3 regions of the Streptomyces sp. NPDC048211 genome follow, and region 1 is predicted to be linked to each of the others. Evidence: riboswitches for the same ligand, from Rfam matches in the RefSeq annotation. Region 1 holds a riboswitch; each other region holds the start of a gene.
What was found. A riboswitch is a leader RNA that binds a small molecule or an ion and turns the genes downstream of it on or off. The one in region 1 is predicted to bind cyclic di-AMP.
Positions count from the first base shown of each region.

Region 2: another riboswitch for cyclic di-AMP. It lies ahead of ACGFZA_RS27330 (transglycosylase family protein); the one in region 1 lies ahead of ACGFZA_RS01750 (NlpC/P60 family protein).
Region 3: another riboswitch for cyclic di-AMP. It lies ahead of ACGFZA_RS40865 (transglycosylase SLT domain-containing protein); the one in region 1 lies ahead of ACGFZA_RS01750 (NlpC/P60 family protein).

Region 1 is NZ_JBIDAD010000001.1:366,718-372,436, forward strand. Features, by position in the region: gene ACGFZA_RS01745 (hypothetical protein) at 296-649, shown strand; gene ACGFZA_RS01750 (NlpC/P60 family protein) at 721-1,902, opposite strand; cyclic di-AMP (ydaO/yuaA leader) riboswitch at 1,901-2,066, opposite strand; gene pcrA (DNA helicase PcrA) at 2,325-4,763, shown strand; gene ACGFZA_RS01760 (peptidoglycan DD-metalloendopeptidase family protein) at 4,867-5,719, opposite strand, start outside.
Region 2 is NZ_JBIDAD010000008.1:111,394-117,112, reverse strand. Features, by position in the region: gene ACGFZA_RS27345 (nucleoside triphosphate pyrophosphohydrolase) at 1-596, shown strand, start outside; gene ACGFZA_RS27340 (cytochrome P450) at 626-1,957, shown strand; gene ACGFZA_RS27335 (transglycosylase family protein) at 2,063-3,022, shown strand; cyclic di-AMP (ydaO/yuaA leader) riboswitch at 3,324-3,495, shown strand; gene ACGFZA_RS27330 (transglycosylase family protein) at 3,500-4,240, shown strand; gene eno (phosphopyruvate hydratase) at 4,527-5,719, shown strand, end outside.
Region 3 is NZ_JBIDAD010000027.1:15,190-20,908, reverse strand. Features, by position in the region: gene ACGFZA_RS40880 (FecCD family ABC transporter permease) at 1-94, shown strand, start outside; gene ACGFZA_RS40875 (FecCD family ABC transporter permease) at 91-1,140, shown strand; gene ACGFZA_RS40870 (ABC transporter ATP-binding protein) at 1,148-1,981, shown strand; cyclic di-AMP (ydaO/yuaA leader) riboswitch at 2,278-2,461, shown strand; gene ACGFZA_RS40865 (transglycosylase SLT domain-containing protein) at 2,467-3,345, shown strand; gene ACGFZA_RS40860 (FG-GAP repeat protein) at 3,549-5,042, shown strand; gene ACGFZA_RS40855 (dihydrodipicolinate reductase) at 5,142-5,719, shown strand, end outside.

The sequences.
Region 1 (5,719 bases):
GGCGAGGGGCCGCCAACAGGGGGAGCGGCCCGCCGCCGGGACCTCGGCGGGGTGACCGGGAACGCCGTCCGGGTGCGGATCGGAGCTGTGCCGGCCACCTGGGAAGGGACGCTAAACCCGGGACACGGGAAAGGGTTGTAATGACGGTTATTGTCTTAATTTGGCGTTGCGTTGCCACCGTACGATCGGAAAAATTGCACCAGAGTCAGGCAATTGGTGCATCACGCGGTCAAGTGGCCACTAAGCCTCACCCGGCTGCGGAGTGCTGATATGGCCGGGGCTAGGCTGCGGAGCCATGCGTGTACTCATCGATGTCTTCGTCGCCCTGCACATCATCGGCATCGCCTCCCTGCTGGGCGGTTTCCTGACCCAGATGAAGGCGATGAGTGCGGGCACGGCGCGGTTCGTCCCGGCCATGCTGCACGGCGCGCTGACGATGCTGGTCACCGGAATCGCGCTGGTCGGGCTCGACCAGGCCGACGACCACCCCGTGAACAACGTCAAGATCGGCATCAAGCTGCTGATCCTGGTCGTGATCCTCGGGCTCGTCTACGTCAAGCGCGACGAGGAGAAGGTCGACAAGGGCCTCTTCGCCGCGGTCGGCGGACTGACGATCGTCAACATCTTCATCGCCACGCTCTGGACCTGAGCCGTCGAAAACGCCGCTGCCCGGACCCCGTGGGTCCGGGCAGCGGCGTTTTCGCGACGCGGGAGGGGAGGTCAGCCCGGTCGCACGCTCCCGTAGATCGGCATGTAGAAGATCGACTCCTCACGCACGTTCGCCCCCGGCTTCGGCGCGTGGATCATCATGCCGTCGCCCTTGTAGATGCCGACGTGGCTGATGTCGTCGTAGAAGAAGACCAGGTCACCCGGTTGCAGATCCGCCGTGGCGATCCTGGTGCCGACGTTCACCTGGTCCCACGTGGTCCGCGGAATGTCGACGCCCGCCGCCTTCCAGGCCGCCTGGGTGAGTCCCGAGCAGTCGTACGAGGCCGGGCCGGTCGCCCCCCAGACGTACGGCTTGCCGAGCTGCGCCCTGGCGAACGCCATGACCTTCTCGGCCTTCGTCGAGGCGTCCGCGTCCGAGCCCGAACCGGTGCCCGTCCCGCTCCCCGTCCCGCTCCCCGTGTCCGCACCGCTTCCGGTGCCGGCCTCCTTGGCGGCCTCCTCGGCCTTGCGGTCGGCCTCGGCCTTCGCGGCTGCCTGCTTCTTCGCCAGTGCCTCGGCCTTGCGCTTGGCCTCGGCCTCCTTCTTGCGCTCCAGCTCCGCCAGACGCGCCTTCTCCTCGGCGGTCAGCTTCGACAGCAGGCTGCGGGCCTCGGACAGCTTCGTCTGGACGTTCTGCTTGCTGGTGCGCAGCGTCGCCTGCGACTCGGTGAGCGTCTCCAGGCCCGCCACGGCCTCGGCCCGCTGCTTGGACGCCTTCGCCTGCTGCGTACGGAAGTCCGACACCGCCTGCGTCTGGCGCGCGGTCATCCGGTCCATGAGGTGGGACTGGTCGAAGAACGACTGCGGGTCGTCGGCCAGGAAGAAGGTGGCCGTCGGGGCGAGGGCGCCGCTGCGGTACTGGTCGGCGGCGTAGACGCCCAGTGTCCTGCGGGCCTCGTTCAGCTTCTCGGTGCGCCGGGCGACGTCGTCCAGCAGCGTGTCCACCTTGGTGCGCTGCTTGCCCGTCGCCTCCTTCGCCTGGTTGTACTGCTGGGTCGCGGTGCCCGCCTGCCGGTAGAGGTCGTCGACCTTCTTCTGTACGTCCTCGATGCTGGGCTTGGGAGCCGGGGCGGCGAGTGCGCTCTGCGTGGACAGCAGGGTCACCGACGCGAGCGCGGCCGTCGTGATCCCGACGGCCGGGCCGGTGTTGCGCACACGGGTGCGCGGTTTGCGATGCGACGCCAAGGCCGGCATCTCCTTCCGTGGACCGCCTACCGGGTTAGCTGTCGGGTTCGGGCGGAACGGAAGGCTGCCCTACGGTCCTGGTGGGGGTTGCGGACCGATTCACCCCGGTGCTGCGTGTGGGTCCCCGGTTCCGGACTCCTTGTACGGCAGCCCGGATTCGGCGTGGAAGCCCGCTCGGCGTGGATCGCCTCTGGGGGTACGGGCCGCCCGAACGAGCACGCTAGCCAACTCATGGTGTCGCTGTGAAGGTTGATGTTCGATATGCCCGATACATTTTCGTGACCTCGACGCGGGGGAGTGCTGCGGGGCAGGTGGGGCCCGTGATCGCCCCACGCAGTGCGGTCCCCCGCTCGCTCTGCGTGGCCGCTCCCGATGCGTGGTTCGTCACTCGGCCGCGGAGTGTCAGTGCGCACGCCTAGACTCGGGAGGCGATGAGCAGCCTCTTTGACGACAGTTTCCTGGCCGGCCTCCAGCACACGGAGGAAGGGCCCCCGCCGCCCCCCGAGGACTCCGCACCCGAAGCGGTGCCGGAGGGCCTCTTCGCGGGCGTTTTCGACGGGCCCCCGCCGCCCCGTGACGCGTACTACCGCGACGGGGCCCACCGCCCGGTCATCGACACCGCCGCGCTGCTCGACGGGCTGAACACCGAGCAGCGCGCAGCCGTCGTGCACGCCGGCTCCCCGCTGCTCATCGTTGCCGGTGCCGGTTCGGGCAAGACCCGCGTGCTGACCCACCGCATCGCCCACCTGCTGGCCGAGCGCGGGGTCCACCCGGGCCAGATCCTGGCGATCACCTTCACCAACAAGGCCGCCGGCGAGATGAAGGAGCGCGTCGAGCAGCTCGTCGGACCGCGGGCCAACGCCATGTGGGTCATGACCTTCCACAGCGCGTGCGTACGGATCCTGCGCCGCGAGTCGAAGCGGCTCGGCTTCACCTCCTCGTTCTCGATCTACGACGCGGCCGACTCCAAGCGCCTCATGGCCCTCGTCTGCCGCGATCTCGACCTCGACCCGAAGCGCTTCCCGCCGAAGTCGTTCACGGCGAAGGTGTCGAACCTGAAGAACGAGCTGATCGACGAGGAGACCTTCGCCGGACAGGCCGCCGACGGCTTCGAGAAGACGCTCGCCCAGGCTTACGCGCTCTACCAGTCCCGGCTGCGCGAAGCGAACGCCCTGGACTTCGACGACATCATCATGACGACGGTGCACCTGCTCCAGGCGTTCCCCGACGTCGCCGAGCACTACCGCCGCCGCTTCCGGCACGTCCTCGTCGACGAGTACCAGGACACCAACCACGCTCAGTACACGCTCGTACGGGAGCTGGTCGGCCCGGCCGGTCCCGAGGACGCCCCCGCCGAGCTGTGCGTCGTGGGTGACGCGGACCAGTCGATCTACGCCTTCCGCGGCGCGACCATCCGCAACATCCTCCAGTTCGAGGAGGACTATCCGGACGCGACCACGATCATGCTGGAGCAGAACTACCGCTCCACGCAGACGATCCTGTCCGCGGCCAACGCGGTCATCGAGCGCAACGAGAGCCGTCGTCCGAAGAACCTCTGGACCAACGCCGGCTCCGGTGCCCGGATCGCCGGATACGTCGCGGACACCGAGCACGACGAGGCGCAGTTCGTCGCCGACGAGATCGACCGGCTGACCGACGCGGGCGACGCCAAGGCCGGCGACGTGGCGATCTTCTACCGGACGAACGCGCAGTCCCGTGTCTTCGAGGAGATCTTCATCCGCGTCGGCCTGCCGTACAAGGTCGTCGGCGGGGTGCGCTTCTACGAGCGCAAGGAGGTCAGGGACGTCCTGGCCTACCTCCGGGTGCTCTCCAATCCCGAGGACACCGTCCCGCTGCGCCGCATCCTCAACGTGCCCAAGCGGGGCATCGGCGACCGGGCCGAGGCGATGATCGACGCCCTCTCGATGCGCGAGAAGATCTCGTTCCCGCAGGCGCTGCGCCGCGTCGACGAGGCGTACGGCATGGCGGCCCGCTCGTCGAACGCCGTGAAGCGGTTCAACACGCTGATGGAGGAGCTCCGCACGGTCGTGGAGTCCGGCGCGGGGCCGGCGGTCGTGGTGGAGGCCGTCATGGAGCGGACCGGCTATCTCGCCGAACTCCAGGCGTCCACCGATCCGCAGGACGAGACCCGCATCGAGAACCTCCAGGAGCTCGCCTCCGTCGCCCTCGAGTTCGAGCAGGAGCGGGCGGAGGACGAGGGCGCGGGCACGCTCGCCGAGTTCCTGGAGAAGGTCGCCCTCGTCGCCGACGCCGACCAGATCCCCGACGAGGACGAGGACGGCTCCGGTGTCGTCACGCTGATGACGCTGCACACCGCGAAGGGCCTCGAATTCCCGGTGGTCTTCCTGACCGGCATGGAGGACGGCGTCTTCCCGCACATGCGGGCGCTGGGCCAGGTCAAGGAGCTGGAGGAGGAGCGCCGGCTGGCCTACGTCGGCATCACGCGCGCCCGCGAGCGGCTCTATCTCACCCGGGCGGCGATGCGCAGCGCCTGGGGCCAGCCCTCGTACAACCCGCCGTCGCGGTTCCTGGAGGAGATCCCGGACCAGCACCTGGAGTGGAAGCGCAAGGGTCCGATGGCGGCGCCGGCAGGACCGACGTCGGGCATCACCTCATCGCTCTCCGCGTCCCGCGCGCGCTCCGGCCCCTCGGGCTTCGCGACCCGGCGGACCTCGGACAAGCCGACGATCACGCTGGTGGCCGGCGACCGGGTCACCCACGACCAGTTCGGTCTGGGCACGGTGACGGCGGTCGAGGGCATCGGGGACCAGGCCAAGGCCACGGTCGACTTCGGCGACGAGCGCCCGAAGAAGCTGCTGCTGCGGTACGCCCCGGTCGAGAAGCTCTAGCCGGACGGGGCGGCCGGGGCGGCCGCCCCGATGAGGCGGTCGCGCCGGCCGTTGCGTTGCCTTGCGTCGCATGGGGTTGCCTTGCGTCGCGTTGCGTTGCGGGTCAGTTCGTGTTGACGTTGTGGCTGCGGAGCCAGGGCAGCGGGTCGATGGCCGCGCCGCCGCCGGGTCGCACCTCGAAGTGCATGTGCGGGCCGGTCGAGTTGCCGGAGTCCCCGGAGTACGCGATGACGTCACCGGCCTTGACCGAACCCGAGCGGATCCGGGTGCTGCTCAGGTGGCAGTACCAGGTCTCGGTGCCGTCGGCCGCGGTGACGATGGCCATGTTCCCGTAGGCGGTGTTGAACTGCGTACGGACGGTGCCGTCGGTCGCCGCCATCACCGGCGTGCCGTAGTCGACGGGGAAGTCGATGCCCGTGTGCACGGACATCCAGTTGACGCCCGCCTGTCCGAAGTACGCGCTGAGCCGGTGATCCTTGACCGGCATGACGAACTTGGGGCGCAGGGCCTCCTTGCGGGCGGCTTCCTCCGCCCGCTTCTTCTTCTCGGCGGCCTGCCGCTCCTTCAGGTCGATGCGCTCCTGGGTGCGGCTGGCGCGGTCGGCGAAGTTCTCCGCGTCGGCGCTGAGATTGGCCAGCTGGGTGTCCAGCTCGTTGTTGGCCGCGACGGGCTTGACCGTGCCGGGGTCGGCGGCCGCCATCGTCGTGGTCTCGTCCTTCTTCTCCTCGCCACCGCCCATTCCGCCCACGGAGGCTGCGGCGATGCCCGCCACGCTCATCACGCAGGCGGACGGGACGGCGACGGTGAGGAGCGCGGAACGCTTCGCGGGGGAACGCCTGCGGCTACGGCCGCCGCCACCGCCGCGGGTGACGGGGCGGCCTGCGGGGCGGTGGCCGGCGTCCGGTGCGGACGCGTGGCCGCCGGTGTGATCGTCGGCCTCCGCGGTCTCGGCCCGG
Region 2 (5,719 bases), on a different contig from region 1:
TCCGCCTCGAATGCCCCTGGACCTCGCAGAAGACCCACCAGGGCCTCGCCAGGTACGCCATCGAGGAGGCGTACGAACTCGTCGAGGCGATCGAGGACGGCAACCGGGAGGAGCTCCGCGAGGAGCTCGGGGACGTCCTGCTCCAGGTCGTCTTCCACGCGCGCATCGCCGAGGAGGACGAGGAGGAGCCCTTCTCCGTCGACGACGTCGCGGCCACCCTCGTCGAGAAGCTGATCCACCGCCACCCGCACGTCTTCGGCGACGAGACCGCCGAGACGCCGGAGGACGTCCACGCCCACTGGCTGCGCACGAAGGCGATCGAGAAGCAGCGCGAGTCCGTCACCGACGGGGTCCCCCTCGGCCAGCCCGGCCTGGCACTCGCCGCGAAGCTGGCGAGCCGGGCCCGTACCGCCGGACTCGACGTGCCGCTCCCCTCGGGCGACGACGAGAACGGCACCGAGGGCGACGCCATCGGCTACCGGCTCCTCGCCCTGGCCGCGCGCGCCCAGGAGGACGGCATCGACCCGGAGGCGGCTCTGCGGGCCGCGGGGCGTGCGTACCGGGACGCCATCAGGGCGGCGGAGGGCCTGGAGTAGCGGCGGACGGCAGCGGATAACGTCGGGGGGTGAACGACCACCCCGCCGAGACCCCAGCTCCCCCCACCGGCTGCCCCGCCCACGCGGCCCCCGTCGTGCCGCCCGCGCCCGAACTCTTCACGTGGGAGTTCGCCACCGACCCGTACCCCGCCTACGCCTGGCTGCGGGAGCACAGCCCCGTGCACCGCACCACGCTGCCCAGCGGGGTCGAGGCCTGGCTGGTGACGCGGTACGCGGACGCCAGGGAAGCCCTCGCCGACAACCGGCTGTCCAAGAACCCCGCGCACCACGCCGAGTCCGCGCACGCCAAGGGGAAGACGGGGATCCCGGGCGAGCGCAAAGCGGAGTTGATGACGCATCTGCTGAACATCGACCCGCCCGACCACACCCGGCTGCGCCGACTCGTGTCCAAGGCGTTCACCCCGCGTCGCGTCGCGGAGTTCGCTCCGCGCGTGCAGGAGCTGACCGACCGGCTCATCGACGGGTTCGCCGGCAAGGGCGAGGCGGACCTCATCCACGAGTTCGCCTTCCCGCTCCCCATCTACGCGATCTGCGACCTGCTGGGCGTTCCGCGCGAGGACCAGGACGACTTCCGGGAATGGGCGGGCATGATGATCCGCCACGGCGGCGGGCCGCGCGGCGGGGTCGCCCGGTCCGTGAAGAAGATGCGGAGCTATCTCCTCGAACTGATCCACCGCAAGCGCGAGAACCCGGGGGACGACCTGATCTCGGGGCTGATCCGGGCGAGCGATCACGGTGAGCACCTGACGGAGAACGAGGCTGCCGCGATGGCCTTTATCATCCTCTTTGCCGGTTTTGAGACGACCGTGAACCTGATCGGCAACAGCGTCCACACCCTGCTGGGTCACCCCGAACAGCGCGCGCGGCTCCAGGGTTCCCTTGCCGCGGGGGAGACGGAGCTCCTGGCCACGGGTGTCGAGGAACTGCTGCGGTACGACGGCCCGGTGGAGCTGGCGACCTGGCGGTACGCCACCGAGGCGCTGACCATCGGCGGACAGCGGGTCGCCGGGGGTGACCCCGTTCTCGTGGTGCTGGCGGCCGCCGACCGGGACCCCGAACGCTTCGGCGGACCGGACGTGCTGGATCTCGCGCGGCGTGACAATCAGCACCTCGGTTACGGTCACGGAATCCACTACTGCCTGGGAGCGCCGCTCGCCCGGCTGGAGGGGCAGGTCGCCCTCGCCACGCTCCTGAAACGCCTCCCGGACCTGCGACTTGCGGGAGATCCTGCCGATTTGCGGTGGCGTGGCGGTCTCATCATGCGTGGACTGCGCACGCTGCCGGTGGAGTTCGCACCGGAGCGGGCACACGATGAAGGTGACACTCTGTCAACTCTGTGACTTTCACGTGATCTCTGCTGCATCGACTTGTGACACACGTTCGAGTCCCGCTAGGTTCACCGTTCGACTCACCAGTCACTCGTCAGTCACACGGAAGGCATCCCCATGGGCTCCGCGAACGGCAGACACCGTCGCCCTCGGCAGGCACCCGCGATCATCGTCGCCGCAGGCGTGACCGGCTCGGCCATCGCCATCCCGCTGCTCGGCGCGGCAGGCGCGCACGCCGCCGACGCCTCGACCTGGGACCGGGTGGCCGAGTGCGAGAGCGGCGGGATGTGGAGCGCCGACCTCGGCAACGGCTACTACGGCGGCCTGCAGTTCTCGCAGGAGGTCTGGAAGTCGTACGGCGGCGAGTCGTACGCCGAGCGCGCGGACCTCGCCAGCCGCTCGCAGCAGATCGCCGTGGCGGAGAAGGTCCTGGAGGACCAGGGGCCGAAGGCGTGGCCGAGCTGCGCGGTCGTCTCGGGCCTCGCCGTGGACAGCGGCCTGCCGGGCGTGGACCCGGGCAGCACCCCGTCCGCCGACCCGTCCGGAAGCGCGGACCCGTCCGCGAGCGCCGACTCCTCCGGTGATGACGCCGCGTCGGACGACGAGTCCTCGGACGCGACCACGCCGGCGGACGAGGCCACGGGCGACGCCGCGGACGACGCCAAGGGCAAGGGCGGAAAGCCGGACGCGTCCGCCTCTCCGTCGGCCACCCCCTCCGCCACGCCCTCGGGCAAGGCCTCCGGCGCCGAGGAGGACCCGGCAGGAGGTCAGGAGAAGGCCGGCAAGCACCGGGGTGCTCCGGCCCCCGAGGAGACCCGGGCGAGTGGCCGCGCCGGTGACCGTGACGCGGGGCGGCACGCCTCGCGCGGTGACAGTGACGCACGCGACACCGCTGCCCCGGCTGCTGACGGTACGTACACCGTGCGCGCAGGCGACAACCTCTGGGCGATTGCCGACGCGCAGCACCTGGCCGGCGGCTGGACCCAGCTGTACGAGGCCAACAAGGCGGAGGTGGGCTCCGACCCGGACCTCATCCTGCCTGGCCAGAGCCTCGATCTCGGCCTGAAGACCGAGTGAGCGCAGTCTGATGATCAGCTGAAAACACCCCAAAAATTGGGGTAGTTAAGAGGCCTATGTCCCACTTTTGACGGAGTGAGACATGGGTCTCTTTGCGTGAACTGGCGCGTCTTGTCCGGGAGGTCCCGCCGCATCCGTTCCGACCTGCGCAAACGAGGGTTCTTCGGATGCAAGGAAGGGCTGTTTATCCGGTATGTCCATCTTTGGATATGAGGGTGGGGTGTGATTACGGTCGGAACCGCTCGCACCGCGGGCCCCGTCGACCGTCACGCCGAATCCTGCCGTCGGTCGAAGGGAACAGACGCGTAAAGCGCCGTAGGCAGGAGCGGGGGACCCAGGTAAGCGCCGGGCCCGATCGTCGCAAGACGGATCAGGACCGGCTTGGGGTGAAGTCGTGCGCTAGGACGTGCGACCGGGCAACTCACTTGGCCCGAACCCGACAGCTCACCTCGTAGGCGTCGGTGAGGAGAAGTCTCGATGCTGCTCAACAGCAAGGGCAACAAGCACCGTCGCCCGTCCAAGGCCGTCCGTATCGCCACGCTCGCCGGTGTCGCCGGTGCCGCCATCGCCGTGCCCCTGATGGGTGCGACCGGCGCTTCCGCCGCCTCCGTGTCCACGTGGGACGCCGTCGCCCAGTGCGAGTCCGGTGGCAACTGGTCCATCAACACCGGCAACGGCTACTACGGCGGCCTGCAGTTCTCGCAGTCCAGCTGGGCCGCCGCCGGTGGCACCCAGTACGCGGCCCGCGCCGACCTGGCCACCAAGGCCCAGCAGATCGCCACCGCCGAGAAGCTCCTCGACATGCAGGGTCCGGGCGCCTGGTCCTGCGCCGGTGCCGGCAACCTGAGCAACGACGGTGTCGACCCGGGTGTCGACACCGGCTCCTCCGCCGCCAAGACCGAGACCGCGCCGAAGGCCGAGGCCGCCCCGAAGCAGGCCGAGCCGAAGAAGGCCGAGCGCACCGAGGCCCCCGCCACCAACCGCTCCGAGCGTTCGGCCGCCCCCAAGGCCGAGTCGAAGACCGTCACGACCCCGACCGGCAAGAAGGTCGAGAAGGGTGACGGCGAGTACAAGGTCATCACCGGTGACTCCCTGAGCAAGATCGCCGCCGACCACAAGGTCAAGGGCGGCTGGGAGCAGCTCTTCAAGCTCAACAAGGACATCGTCACGGACGCCGACCTGATCTACCCCGGTCAGCAGCTCCACCTGACGAAGTAGTCGCGATCTCTCCTCGCTGATGACCCCGGCCGCCCCGGCCCGGCGCGCACCCTCCCCCCGTGCGTACCGGTCCGGGGTGCGCCGGTTTCTGCGTTGACCGTTCAACTGTTGTCGTTACTCGTCAGTAAATTTCTGGCCTTTTGCCCCACTGTGCCTGCCCTTGGGTCCTTTTTCGTCCCAGGGGACGGGCGGTCGGCCGGTTGGGGCGGCCGGGCCGGTTAGGCTCTTGTCGCAAGGCCAAAGCGACCCTGCACCACAAGCGTCACATCCCAGAAGGAGATGCCTCGTGCCGTCCATCGACGTCGTCGTAGCCAGGGAAATCCTCGACTCCCGCGGAAACCCCACGGTCGAGGTCGAGGTCGGCCTCGACGACGGCAGCACGGGCCGTGCTGCTGTTCCGTCCGGCGCCTCCACCGGCGCGTTCGAGGCCATTGAGCTTCGCGACGGCGACCCCAACCGCTACCACGGCAAGGGTGTCGAAAAGGCCGTCCTCGCCGTGATCGAGCAGATCGGCCCGGAGCTCGTCGGCTACGACGCGACCGAGCAGCGGCTGATCGACCAGGCGATGTTCGACCTGGACGCCACCGAGAACAAGGGCTCCCTCGGCGCCAACGCCATCCTCGGCGTCTCGCTCGCCGTGGCCCACGCCGCGTCCGAGGCCTCGGACCTGCCGCTGTTCCGCTACCTCGGCGGTCCGAACGCGCACCTGCTGCCCGTCCCGATGATGAACATCCTCAACGGTGGGTCGCACGCCGACTCCAACGTGGACATCCAGGAGTTCATGATCGCCCCGATCGGCGCGGAGTCCTTCTCCGAGGCCCTGCGCTGGGGCGCCGAGGTCTACCACACGCTGAAGAAGGTCCTGAAGACCAAGGGCCTGTCCACCGGTCTCGGTGACGAGGGCGGCTTCGCGCCGAACCTGGAGTCGAACCGCGCCGCCCTGGACCTCATCGTCGAGGCCATCAAGGAAGCCGGCTACGCCCCGGGCAAGGACATCGCGCTCGCGCTCGACGTCGCCGCGTCCGAGTTCTACAAGGACGGCAAGTACGAGTTCGAGGGCAAGTCCCGCTCGGCCGCCGAGATGACCGAGTACTACGAGGAGCTCGTCTCCGCGTACCCGCTGGTCTCCATCGAGGACCCGCTGTACGAGGACGACTGGGCCGGCTGGAAGGTCATCACCGACAAGATCGGCGCCAAGGTGCAGATCGTCGGCGACGACCTCTTCGTCACCAACCCGGAGCGTCTGGCCCGTGGCATCGAGGAGGGCTCGGCCAACGCCCTGCTCGTCAAGGTCAACCAGATCGGTTCGCTGACCGAGACCCTGGACGCCGTCGAGCTGGCCCAGCGCAACGGCTTCAAGTGCATGATGTCGCACCGCTCCGGCGAGACCGAGGACGTCACCATCGCGGACCTCGCGGTCGCCGTGAACTGCGGCCAGATCAAGACCGGCGCCCCGGCCCGCTCGGACCGTGTCGCCAA
Region 3 (5,719 bases), on a different contig from region 1:
CCCGGTCAGCGTGCTGCTCGCCTTCGTCGGCGGCCCCCTTCTCGTGTGGATCGCCCGCTCCGCCCGGCTGTCCACCGAGGGGGTCCCGGCATGACCGACGTGACCCCGCCCGACAGCGTCGTGGTCCGCACCGGAACGCTGTCCTGGCTCCTCCCGAGACGCAGCGCGCTCACGGCCGCCCTGCTCCTTCCGCTGCTGGCCCTGCTCATCACCCTGGCGGTGATGGCGAGTTCGACCGGCATGAGCCTGTCGGAGACCCTTTCGGGACTGCTGGGAACGGGCGATGCCGGCACCGTCATGATCGTGCGGGACTTCCGGCTGCCCCGCGTCTTCACCGGCCTGCTGGTCGGCGCGGCCCTCGGTGTCGCGGGCTGTCTCACCCAGACCCTGGCCGGCAACCGGCTCGCCACGCCGGACCTGGTCGGGGTCAACGAAGGCGCCACCGCCGCCGTGGTCGCGGCCGCCGCGGGGTCCGCCACCGGCATGGTCGGCAACTGGTGGCTCGGTCCGGTCGGCGCCATCGCCGCCGCGGTCCTGGTCGTCGTCTGTGCCGGGGGAGCGGGCAGTGCCGGCTACCGCCTGCTGGTGGCCGGAATCGGCGTCTCCACCTTCATCGGCGCGATCGGCGACCTGATCATGTCGCGCGAGAACGACAACACCGCGGGCGGCGTGTTCCTGTGGGCCGTCGGCAGCCTCAACGGGCGCGACTGGGACGCCGGAGTGCCGCTGGCCGTGGCCCTGCTGTTCCTCGTCCCCCTCTCGCTGGCGGCCGGGCACCGCCTTCAACTCCTGCGTTTCGGCGACGAGGTGGCGAGCTCCCTCGGCGTCGACCTGCGCCGGGTGCGCACCGTCGCACTCGTCCTCGCCGTGCTGCTGGCCGGTACGGCCGTGGGGGTCGGCGGCCCCATCGCCTTCGTGGCACTGGCGGCGCCGATCCTCGCCCAGCGGCTGAGCGGTCCCACCCGGGTCCCGGTCACCGGCTCGGCGCTGACCGGGGCCGCGCTGATCGCAGCGGCCGATGCGATCGGCCGCGTCGCCGCTCCGGTCGAACTCCCCGTCGGGGTCGTCACCAGCGTCCTGGGCGGCCCCTTCCTCCTGTGGGTACTGCTGCGGCCCGACCCGGCCGCCGGAAAGGCGTGAGCCGCACATGACCGAGAATCCGACCGGCACCGACGCGGGCCTCGAAGTCCGTGGCCTGCACGCCGGATACCCGGGCCGCCCCGTGGTGGAGAACGTCGAGCTCTCCGTTCCCGCCGGACAGGTCGTCGCGATCGTGGGTCCCAACGGCTGCGGGAAGTCGACCCTGCTGCGGACCGTCGCCCGGCTCCACCGGCCCGAGTCCGGCAGGGTCCTGATCGGTGGGACGGACATCTGGGAGGCCGGCCGGCGCCGGGCCGCCCGCCATGTCGCCCTGCTGCCGCAGTCGCCGCGCGCCCCCGAAGCGGTCACCGTGGCCGGTCTGGTGCGCTACGGCCGCAGCCCGCACCAGGGGCTGCTGCGGCAGTGGTCGCGCGAGGACGAGCAGGCGGTGCGCGACGCACTCGACGCCACCGGCACCACCTCGCTCGCCGGCGAGCGCATCGACCGGCTGTCCGGCGGCCAGCGTCAGCGCTGCTGGCTCGCCATGGTCCTCGCCCAGCAGACCCCGGTCGTCCTGCTCGACGAACCCACCAGTGCCCTCGACCTCGGCCACGCCGTCGAGGTCCTGGAACTCGTGCGCGAGGTCGCGGCCACCGGCCGGACCGTCGTCATGGTCCAGCACGACCTCGCCGCCGCGGCCCGCTACGCCGATCTGCTCGTCGCGATGAAGGACGGCCGCGTCATCGCCCGGGGCGCTCCCCCGGAGACGGTCGACGAAGCCCTGGTGAAGGAGCTGTACGCGCTGGAAGCGGACATCCTCCGCGCCCCGGGCGACGAGTCGCCGGTGGTGGTGGCGCGCCGCCGTGCCGGCGTGGCCGCGCAGCCGACACCCGCACCATGATGTCCCAATTGTCTGGATACTCGACTTTGTCGATAAAGCCCAAAAGAGTCCCTTTTTTATGGTCCATAGCCTCTGAATATCCAGCAAATCACCCTTTTCGGGCACAGTGGCCAGCGTCACGTTTCCCGCTCCGGATGCGCAACCGGAGGCTTCGGTTCCCTGTTGCGCCAAGAAAGTTGACCCGCGGGTATGTGACCGGCGTCCCACATTTCCTTTGATTGATCTTGCGCTGCAATTGCGATCAAGAATTCCGGGCTTGTTTCGCCTGCCCTTTCTCGCTTACGGTCACCGTCAATCCGGATGGAACGCCGAATCCTGCCGCCGTCCGGTAACCCGACCACTCACGTACGGCAGGAGCGGGGGACCCAGGTTTGCCGCCGTTCCGGGAATCCGGAGCGGCTAGGGGTGAAGTCGCCATGTGCGGCCGGACATCTCCAGTCCGAACCCGACAGCTCACCTCGCAGGCGGCGGAGAGGAAAAGCGCCATGCCCTTCAAGGGTCAGCACCGTCGTTCCAAGTCCACCTCCCTGACCCGCGGTTTCATCGCCGTGAGCGCGGGCGGAGTCGTTCTCGCGCTCCCCCTGATCGCTGCCGGGTCGGCCTCTGCCGCACCCGCCCAGGCGGTCGTCGCGGAAAAGGCCGCGGCCCCGACTTCCGTGTCCGGCAAGGAAATTGCCGCACAGAAGGCCGAGTCCACCACCTATTCCGTGGTGCACGGTGATTCGCTTTCCAAGATCGCCCGGGGGCATTCCCTCAGCGGCGGCTGGGAGCGGCTGTACCAGGACAACCGCAGTGTGGTGGGCGGCAACCCCGACCTCATTCACCCGGGCCTCAAGCTGACCATCGGCGCCACGTCCTCGGCCGCCGCCCCCAAGGCCGCGACCAAGAGCGAATTCAAGGCGGAGAACTCGTCCGCCAGCGCCGCGAAGCCGTCGGCCGACCGGGCCGAGAGCACCGACCGCGCCGACCGCTCGCAGCGGACGGCCGCGCCCGTCGCCGTGGAGACCGCCGCGACCACCTCCACGCAGTCCGCGACGACGTACACCGACGACCTCGACGGCTGGATCAAGGAGTCCCTCGCCGTCATGGCCGAGAACGGCATCCCCGGCAGCTACGACGGCATCTACCGCAACGTCATCCGCGAGTCCTCGGGCAACCCGCAGATCGTCAACAACTGGGACTCGAACGCCGCCGCCGGCACCCCGTCCAAGGGCCTCCTCCAGGTCATCCAGCCCACGTTCGACGCCTACCACGTGCCCGGCACCTCGCTGGACATCCTGGACCCGGTCGCGAACATCACCGCCGCGTGCAACTACGCCGCCGCCACGTACGGCTCGATCGACAACGTCTTCGGGGCCTACTGATCCACCGCGGCCCCGCGCCCGCGCGGAGCCTTGAAAGGGGTGGAAGGGAGCTGAACAGCTCCCTTCCACCCCTTTCGCGATGCCGTACAACCCTTGTGCCGCAGAGCCGGTCCAACAGGGCGCCAGGAGGGTAACGGGCTCTTCCCGGCGTCCCCCCGGACCCCCGGACCCCGCCCGGTCATCCTTGAACCGAGGAGCCGCTCGTGCGCACCCACCGACCGGCCGCCGTTGTCGCGGCCTCATTCCTCCTGATGGCAGGGGCCGCCGTCGCCGCGCCCCCCGCCTACGCCGGTACCCCCGGCGGAACACACGCGGGCGACCGCAACACCGACTTCAACGGTGACGGCTACGAGGACGTGCTCATCGCCGCGCCCGGCGGCACGATCGCCGGCCAGAAGGGCGCGGGCTACGTGACCGTGCAGTACGGCGGGCCGGGCGGCATCGGCACCACCCGGGGCGCCGTGTTCAGCCAGAACACCACCGGGGTGCCGGGCGCCGCCGAGGCGGGGGACGGCTTCGGCCGCGCCCTGGCCACCGGCGACCTCGACGGGGACGGGTACGACGACGCGGTCGTGGGCCTGCCCGGCGAGAACATCGAACCGGTGACCGACGCGGGCGGCGCCGTCGTCCTGTGGGGCTCCGCGAAGGGGCTCTCCGGCGCGGCCAGCGACTGGCTGCAGGCCGAGGAGCCCGTCGCCGGAGCCGGGTTCGGCGGTGCGCTCGCGGCGGCGCGCTTCAGCCCCGACATCCCCGGCGACCAGCTGGCCGTGACCGACCGCACCGACCTGAGCATCTACCAGTACGAGGCGGCGGCCCGGCGGAAGTCCGGGTCACCGGCGCCCGCCTCCCGCAGCAGCCGCATCCCCGGCACTCCGGGGCGTGAGATCGCGCCCCGGGCCATGACGACCGGCGACTACGACGGCAACGGTCTCGCCGACCTCGTCATCTCCGGTGTCACCGTCGGCAGTGAGCCGGGCCACGGCTGGTCCGCGCTCTTCCTCGGCGAGGTGCAGGGGCTCCGCTACGACCACGACCTGCGCGGCGGCCCGGCCGTCGCCTCCGGTGACATCGACAACGACGGCTTCGACGACCTCGTCACGGGGGAGCCGAACAGTCCCGACGACGGCGGCGAGTCGACGACCGGCGGTGTGGTCGGCGTGTACTACGGCAGCCTGGGCGACGGACCGGTCGGTGCCGAGGGCCCGGGCACCCCGCCCGTGTGGTGGACGCAGGGCACCTCGGGCGTCCCCGGCAGCCCGGAGGCCGGTGACGGCTGGGGCGCCGACCTCTCCGTCGCGGACACCGACGGCGACGGGTACGCGGACGTGGCCGTCGGCGCCCCCGGAGAGGACATCGGCACCGTCGCCGACGCGGGAGCCGTATGGGTGCTGCGCGGTGCGGCCGGCGGACTCACCGCCACCGGCGCCGCTTCGTGGGACCAGAACTCGGTGAACGTGCCGGGCGCCCCCGAGAAGGGGGACCGCTGGGGCGGCCAGGTGCGGCTGACCGATCCCAACAGGGACGGCCGCTTCGGTCTCCTGACCGCGGCACCGGGGGAGAACGCCGGCGACGGCGTCGTCTGGGTGTTCTCGGCCGCTGCCGGCGGCGTGACGGCCGCCGGCTCGTGGACGTTCGACGCCCGGCCGTTCGGCGGTCCGAGGACGGGCGCCGGATACGGCGCCACGATCGACGAGTAGGGGCCCCGGCGGAGCAGGCCGCGAGACGTCCCGGCCCGCTCCGAACCCGGTGCGCGATGGCACTATGAACCTTTCATCCCGCGCGCTACCCTCCGCCGCATGATTTCCACGGTGGTCTGGGGTACCGGCAATGTCGGCCGCGCGGCCATCCGCGCCGTCGAGGCCCACCCGGCTCTGAAACTCGCGCACGTACTCGTCCACGACCCCGGCAAGGTGGGCCGCGACGCGGGTCCCCTCGCCGGCCTGGACCACGATCTGGGTGTCGCCGCGACCGACGACATCGACGCGGTACTGGCCACCGCCCCCCGGGCTGTGGTCTACGCGGCCTCCGGCGACATCCGCCCCGACGAGGCACTGGCCGACATCACCAGGGCGGTGGCCGGGGGCGCCGTCGTCGTCACCCCGGCGCTCTACGCCCTCTACGACCAGCGCGGAGCCCCGCCGGAGCTGCGCGAACCGGTGCTGGCCGCCGTCGCCGGCGGGGGCGGCTCGCTCTTCGTCTCCGGCGTCGATCCCGGCTGGGGCAACGACGTACTGCCCCTGCTCATCAGCGGGCTCGGCACCACGGTCGACGCGATCCGCTGCCAGGAGATCTTCGACTACTCCACCTACGACCAGCCCGACTCGGTCCGCCACCTCATCGGCATGGGCCACCCCATGGAGTACGAGCCCCTCAT